2 linked regions of the Prochlorococcus marinus str. AS9601 genome follow. The main gene of each other region encodes a partner of the protein of the gene in region 2 in a complex. Links are inferred from orthologs where the notes say so. Each region holds a gene or a part of one and is shown on either strand. Other genes may lie near its edges.

Region 1 (3,439 bases), 1.3 Mb from region 2 along the record:
GATCATAGATTTCCCTTTTCGAGACCTCGAAGGCTATTGAATTTATAGAGAAATCTCTCCTCTTAAGATCCTCCTCGATAGTACTTTTATTTACTGTGGGATTTAAGCCTGGAGCAGAATAAATTTCTTTTCTTGCAGAAGCAATATCAATTTTATAGTCATTAATATTTATTTCTACAGTGTTGTATAAATTAAATTCTTTGATCAAACATAAATCTACATTTACAATGTTTTTTTTTATAAATTTTGCAAGAGCAATAGAGGATCCTTCAATAACAAGATCAATATCTACAGGTTCAGAAAACGATTTTTTGTGGAATTTACTAATTAACAAATCTCTTAAATAACCGCCAACAAAAGCCACTTTAGTATTGTTATTAGATTCTATGTATTTAGTAATAAGGTTATATAGATTAAATGGAGTTTTGATTAATTCTCCTTGGATGTAATCAGAGATATCGTTCATGATTTTTAACTTACATAACGAATTGGAGCTAATCTGGGATCTAGAATTTTACTTCCTTTATCACCAAATTTTACTGCTAAAGATATTTTTTCCCCACTCCCAAAAATATGTATTATTTCACCTTTCCCAAATTTTGTGTGAATTAGCTTATCTCCAACTATCCAGCTTTTCCCTTTACTTGGCCCTGAATATAATTTCCTTACTGCATTTATTGGTTTGTTAACAAATTCATTTGGATTGTTCCGATCAACTCTTGTTAAGCGATCAAGATGCAAATCTCTTCTAATTGAAGCACCACCAGTTTGTGGTAATTCGCCATCCATTAAATCTTCGGGTATCTCCGAAAGAAATATTGAAGGTATTGTTGCTTCACGCATTCCACCCCATAATCTTCTTTCTCTGGCATGACTTAAGAAAACTCTTTCTTTAGCTCTAGTAATACCTACATAGCATAATCTTCTTTCCTCTTCAAGAAGTGAGGGAGTATCTATTGATCTATGGCTAGGGAAGAGACCTTGTTCTAGCCCAGTGATAAAAACATTTTGAAATTCTAAACCTTTACTATTATGCAGAGTCATGAGAGTTACAGAGTTAGGATTATTTTTCTTCGTATCATTATCAGTTGTTAAGGCTGCTGTAGAAAGAAATCCCTCTACATCTCCACTTTCTGTTTCTTCTTCATATTGAGTAGCTGCATTAATTAGTTCTTGTAAGTTATTTCTTCTATCTTCAGATTCTTCAGACCCATTAGAGAGCAAGTCACTTAAATAACCACTTTTTTCTAATATAAGTTGTAGTAGTTGAGCTGGACCAGAATTTTCAAGGTAACACAGTAGATCATTCATAACTGCAGTAAATTTATTAATTCCTTTTGATGATCGGCCTATTGTTTCTTCAAGACTTTGCTTATCATTAAGAACCTCCCATAATGGGATATTTAACCTATTAGATAGTTCATTAAGTTTTTGAATAGTAGTCTTACCAATCCCTCTTCTAGGAACATTAATGATTCGTAAAAGACTAACGTTATCTGAAGAATTAACCAGAACTTTCAAATATGCTATTGCATCTTTAATTTCTCTTCGATCATAAAAACGTAATCCTCCAAAAATTGTATAAGGAATGCGCCACCTTACAAGAGATTCTTCTAATACTCTCGACTGAGCTCTGGTTCGATATAAAATTGCAAAATTTTTCCAAATTGGGTTTTGATTATAGTTATTGAGTGATTTTATTTTATTGGTAATTGCTTCTGCCTCGGAAATTTCATCATCACAGCTGAGTAACGTTAAAAGTTCCCCCTTTTCTTTAGTAGCCTTTAAAACTTTGTCAATTCTTTCAGAGTTGTTTTCAATTAGTGAGTTTGCAGCATCAAGTATATTGGAAGATGACCTATAATTTTCTTCCAATTTAATTAAAGATGATTTTGTATCGTCATTGATAGAAGTCTTAAAATCTTCTTGAAAACCAATTAAAATTCTGAAGTCAGCTGCTCTGAAACTATAAATACTTTGATCAGCATCTCCAACTACAAAAATTGACCGATCTTCCCAATTGAAGAATTTTTTTGGTTCAGTATTTCCAGCCGTAATTAATTTTATAAGTTCATATTGTGTTCTATTTGTGTCTTGATATTCGTCAACTAAAATATGTTTAAATCTTTTGTGCCAGTAATCTCTGACTATATCATTTTGCCTCAATAAGAAAACAGGCAAAAGTAAAAGATCATCAAAATCTAAAGAATTATTTTTTGAGAGCGATATTCTATATCTCTTGTAGGCTTCTGCAACTGTTTTATCAAAATTATTATCTGCTTTTTCTAAAAGATCATTAGAAGTTAAGCATTGATTTTTAGCATTACTTATTAATCTTTTAATCTTTTTGGGATCATATCTTTTTGGATCAAGATTCATATCTTGACTGATAATTTCTTTTACTAATGTTTGAGAATCTGTTTCATCGTAAATTGAAAATTGCCTTGTCCATTTTAGGCCTTCTGGATCAGTATATTTTTCAATATCGTATCTCAGAAGTCTTGAAAATAAAGAATGGAAGGTACCGATCCAAAGGTTCTGAAGCCTGTCTTTGTGAACGTTTGTTCTTAATTGATTTTGATCAATTTCTTTGAGAGTTGTCCAAGGCTGGCCAAATTGATTAAAAGCTAGTTCTTGGGCCAGAAGAACCTCTAATCTAGCTTTCATTTCTTTAGCAGCTTTGTTAGTGAAAGTTACTGCGAGAATGTTATAGGGATCTATAGAGTTACCTTCAATAAGGTTTGCAATTCTGTGAGTAAGTGCCTTAGTTTTTCCGCTACCTGCACCTGCTACAACTAATAGTGGTCCATAAACATGTTTTACTGCTTGAAGTTGTTGATTGTTTAGGGACTTAAAAAGGAAATTGTTGTTTTGAGGCACTTTTGGAAGGGTTTTTCAAAAATCAGACTTTACTACGAGATTCAGAATCCGTTTCTAGATCTTCTAAAGCTTTTTTTAAATTTATAAGTTCATTATTGTTATTAATTATTTCTTCAAATTTATTTTGTGGCATCTTTAATCTCATACTTCTGTCTAGAATTTCTTTTTCCAATCTTTTTTTATATGTAGAAATAAGTTTCTTTGATAATTTTAAATCCTGTTGATCCAAAACTTTATTAAAAATGTAGTCTTATATTAGCGAAAAAAAAATTTTTATTTGAATTATTTCAACTATCACTTTGGAATAAAGTTATTAATTAAGAAGCGTTGCGTTAAGTTTGAAATTATATTGTTTTTACTAGCTTTGTATTATTCTTAAGATCGATCTTTAAATTTTTACTTCAGGAATGTCAGTTTCAAAGGATAAACAACTATTGTCAGCCGATAAGAAATTAAATGATTTAAGCAATATAAAAGAATTTATTAATAGTGCAAACTCAAGATTAGATGCAATAACCTCAATAACCAATAATTCACATGCAATCGCAGCAGACGCTGT
Region 2 (3,258 bases):
GAATATAAACGTTAGGTTAATAGCTACTAGTGAAATTAAAGTCAGCTGTGTAATTGAAGTTAATAATATACCAAAAGCTATTAGATTTGTTGCTGAGAAATTTAAGTTATCAGAAACACAAATATTTGTTAATCCAATCAATGAAAAACAAGATCAACCTGAAGTAAGAGGAATTGCATTAGATAGAAACCAAGTTCAGGTAAGCTTTCGAAAACTGCCTGATCGTCCAGGTGTAGCAGCATCGATATGTTTAGCATTAGCTGAAAATAATTTACTTATCGATACTATTGTTCAGTCTGAAAGAATTTCCACTTTAAAAACTAAGGATATTAGTCTTACAATGAATAAACAAGATAGAGATAAAGCTAACTTAGTTTTTGAGGCCTTAACAAAAAAATTACCCGGATCATACGTTGAAGATGGCCCTGCTATAGCAAAAGTAAGTACTGTAGGAGCGGGAATGGCATTTAAGGTTGGAACCGCTGGAAAAATATTTAGAGCATTGGCTGACCAAAATATCAATATTGAAATGATTGCCACTAGTGAAATTAGGACTTCATGTATTGTCTTAGAAAAAGATTGTGACAAAGCAGTTAATGCGATTCATAATCATTTCGAATTAGAAAAATAAGTTCTTTTTAATTATTTCTTGCCAATTTTTGCCTTAATTTTTTGATTCTATCCCTCAAATTTGCTGCTTCTTCAAAATTTAACTCTTTTGCAGCGTCTTTCATTTTAATTTCTAACTTTTCTATTAAGTCAGGCAATTCTTCGAGCAAACATTGATTATCACTGGAACTGAGAATTGCGTCAGTTTTGTTATTAACTATATTTATTAAATCTTTAGATAAACCACCAGCATCAAGTTTTCTGGAAAGTTCTAGAAAAGATAATATTGAATTTTCTATTTTTTTGCCTGCAGGTTTTGGAGTAATACCATTGACTTGGTTATATTTTTTTTGAATAGTTCTTCTTCTATCAGTTTCAGATATTGCTCTTTTCATTGAATCTGTGAAGTTATCCGCATAAAGCAAGGCAACACCTTCAACATGTCTGGCAGCTCTTCCTATTGTTTGAATCAATGACCTTTCTGCCCTCAGAAAACCTTCTTTATCAGCATCTAAAATGGCGACTAAGGATACTTCTGGAAGATCTAGTCCCTCTCTTAATAAATTAACTCCTACCAAAACATCATATTCGCCCATTCTGAGGTCTTGAATAATTTCAATTCTTTCAATTGAATGGATTTCGGAATGCAAATATCTAACTCTTACTTTATTTTCAGATAAAAAATCAGTTAGATCTTCAGCCATTCTCTTAGTAAGTGTTGTCACAAGCACTCTTTGATTCTTTTCAGCTCGAATTCTTATTTCAGATAACAGATCTTCTATTTGGCCTTCACTAGGTCTTACATCAATTACCGGGTCTAATACCCCAGTTGGTCTTATAACTTGCTCAATAAATTCACCATCACATTGATCTAATTCCCATTGACCGGGGGTTGCACTTATAAATAATGTCTGTTTTGATTTTTCCCAAAACTCTTCACATTTTAAAGGTCTATTATCTGCAGCACTTGGCAATCTAAAACCATGATCTATTAAAACTTTTTTTCTAGATTGATCACCGTTGTACATCGCATGAAGTTGAGGACATGTTACATGACTCTCATCAACTACCAACAACCAATCTTTGGGAAAGTAATCTATTAAACATTCTGGCGGTGAACCTTCCTCCCTACCTGATAAATGACGAGCATAATTCTCAACTCCATTACAATAACCAACCTCTTTAAGCATTTCTAAATCATATTTTGTACGTTGTTCTAGACGTTGAGCCTCTAATAATTTTCCTTCGTATGTAAATTTATCTAGTTGAGTTTTTAATTCACTTCTAATTGCACTTATTGCACTCTCAAGTCTTTCTTTTGGAGTTACAAAATGCTTCGCTGGGTAAACGCTAACTTGTTCCAAGCTTTCAAGTATTTCTCCTGTAGTAGGGTCAACATATCTAATAGCCTCGACTTCATCACCAAATAACTCAATTCTTATTAATCTATCTTCATAAGCTGGACCGATTTCTAAAACATCACCTTTAATTCTGAATCTACCTCTAGTAATTTCAATATCATTTCTAGTATATTGATTTTCAACCAGAGACCTCAAAGAAGAACGTAGATTTATTGATTTTCCCACTTCAAATTTAACTGCAGCTTTTAAATACTCACTCGGTATACCAAGACCATAAATACAACTTATTGAGGCTACAACAATTACATCTTTTCTTTCAAATAATGAGCGTGTTGCAGAATGCCTAAGCATATCTATTTCTTCATTGATTGAAGCAGTTTTGGCTATGTAAGTATCACTTACAGGTACATAAGCTTCAGGTTGATAATAATCGTAGTAAGAAATGAAGTACTCAACAGCATTTTTTGGGAAAAATTCCCTTAATTCATTACATAGTTGTGCAGCCAACGTTTTGTTATGGGCTAAAACAAGTGCTGGCCTTCCTGTTTGTTGAATTACATTGGCAATGGTAAATGTTTTTCCAGTTCCAGTAGCTCCTAAAAGAGTCTGAAACTGTTTACCATTATTTACGCCTTTAACTAATTTTTTAATAGCTTCTGGTTGATCTCCATTTGGTTCGTAAGGAGCTTGAAGCTTATAGTTGTTCATCAAGCTAGTAGCTAAAGGATATTGCTATACTAAGAAATTTTTTCTCCAATGATTGAATTTTTCAAAGATTCTTTTAAGGCCCTAACAACCGCAATCATTGATATTAAATCATCTAATTTATTAACTACAGATCCAACGCCAACTGCTGAGGCTCCAGAGGATATTGCTAGTGGACAAGTTACTTGGCTTAATCCAGAGGCACTCATGATTGGTATATTCAGAGATTGTTTCTTAAATTCTTGATGAATAGCATAGGTAGATGCAAGAGTTGGTACTGATTTTTCAAAAAAACCTTGAATTCCTGGAGAGTAAGGAGTAGAACTGGTGCCACCTTCTGTTTGAATAATGTCAACGCCTTCTTCCACTAGCTTTACAGCAAGATCAACTTGTTTATCAATAGGCATAGTATGAGGAACAGTTACTGATAAAGGAAAATTAGGCAATAAATCCCTCGTCTCTTTTGTAATGTTTAAAACTTTTTTATCTGAAAAATTAATGCCTTTTTCATAAAAAGTATCGTAATTTCCTATCTCAATTAATGATGCTCCTGCTTTTACACAATCTTGAAAAGAGCGAGGCA

The links.
Region 1: the proteins of uvrB (region 2) and A9601_RS10720 are in contact, whole or in part, in a crystal structure (PDB 7EGT), measured with the Thermus thermophilus proteins. The link is inferred for Prochlorococcus marinus str. AS9601 from one-to-one orthologs. Residues at the interface, in WP_096411307.1 of Thermus thermophilus: Glu23, Leu25, Arg26, Asp27, Gly28, Glu29, Arg30, Phe31, Arg55, Glu326, Asp327, Phe328, Glu379, Ser382, Gln383, His398, Gly400, Arg401; in WP_096412145.1 of Thermus thermophilus: His654, Arg656, Phe657, Gln666, Asp668, Glu669, Lys680, Arg681, Leu682, Ser683, Lys685, Tyr686, Ala687.

The regions. Positions count from the first base shown.
Region 1 is NC_008816.1:300,458-303,896, forward strand. What follows is about bases 177-3,280. They hold A9601_RS10720 (UvrD-helicase domain-containing protein), read right to left. Parts: upstream 2,881-3,280; coding sequence 472-2,880; downstream 177-471. Other genes in these bases: A9601_RS10715 (CCA tRNA nucleotidyltransferase), read right to left, coding at 177-466; A9601_RS10725 (hypothetical protein), read right to left, coding at 2,903-3,109. Outside these bases: more of A9601_RS10715, read right to left, coding at 1-176; A9601_RS10730 (phycobilisome protein), read left to right, coding at 3,288-3,439. UniProt on the Escherichia coli protein: A helicase with DNA-dependent ATPase activity. Unwinds DNA duplexes with 3'-5' polarity. Translocates on single-stranded DNA with 3'-5' polarity. Initiates unwinding more efficiently from a nicked substrate than double-stranded DNA.
Region 2 is NC_008816.1:1,589,324-1,592,581, forward strand. The notes cover bases 159-3,081. They hold uvrB (excinuclease ABC subunit UvrB), read right to left. Parts: upstream 2,679-3,081; coding sequence 639-2,678; downstream 159-638. Other genes in these bases: A9601_RS17870 (aspartate kinase), read left to right, coding at 159-631; A9601_RS17880 (DUF561 domain-containing protein), read right to left, coding at 2,708-3,081. Also shown: more of A9601_RS17870, read left to right, coding at 1-158; more of A9601_RS17880, read right to left, coding at 3,082-3,258. UniProt on the Escherichia coli protein: The UvrABC repair system catalyzes the recognition and processing of DNA lesions. A damage recognition complex composed of 2 UvrA and 2 UvrB subunits scans DNA for abnormalities.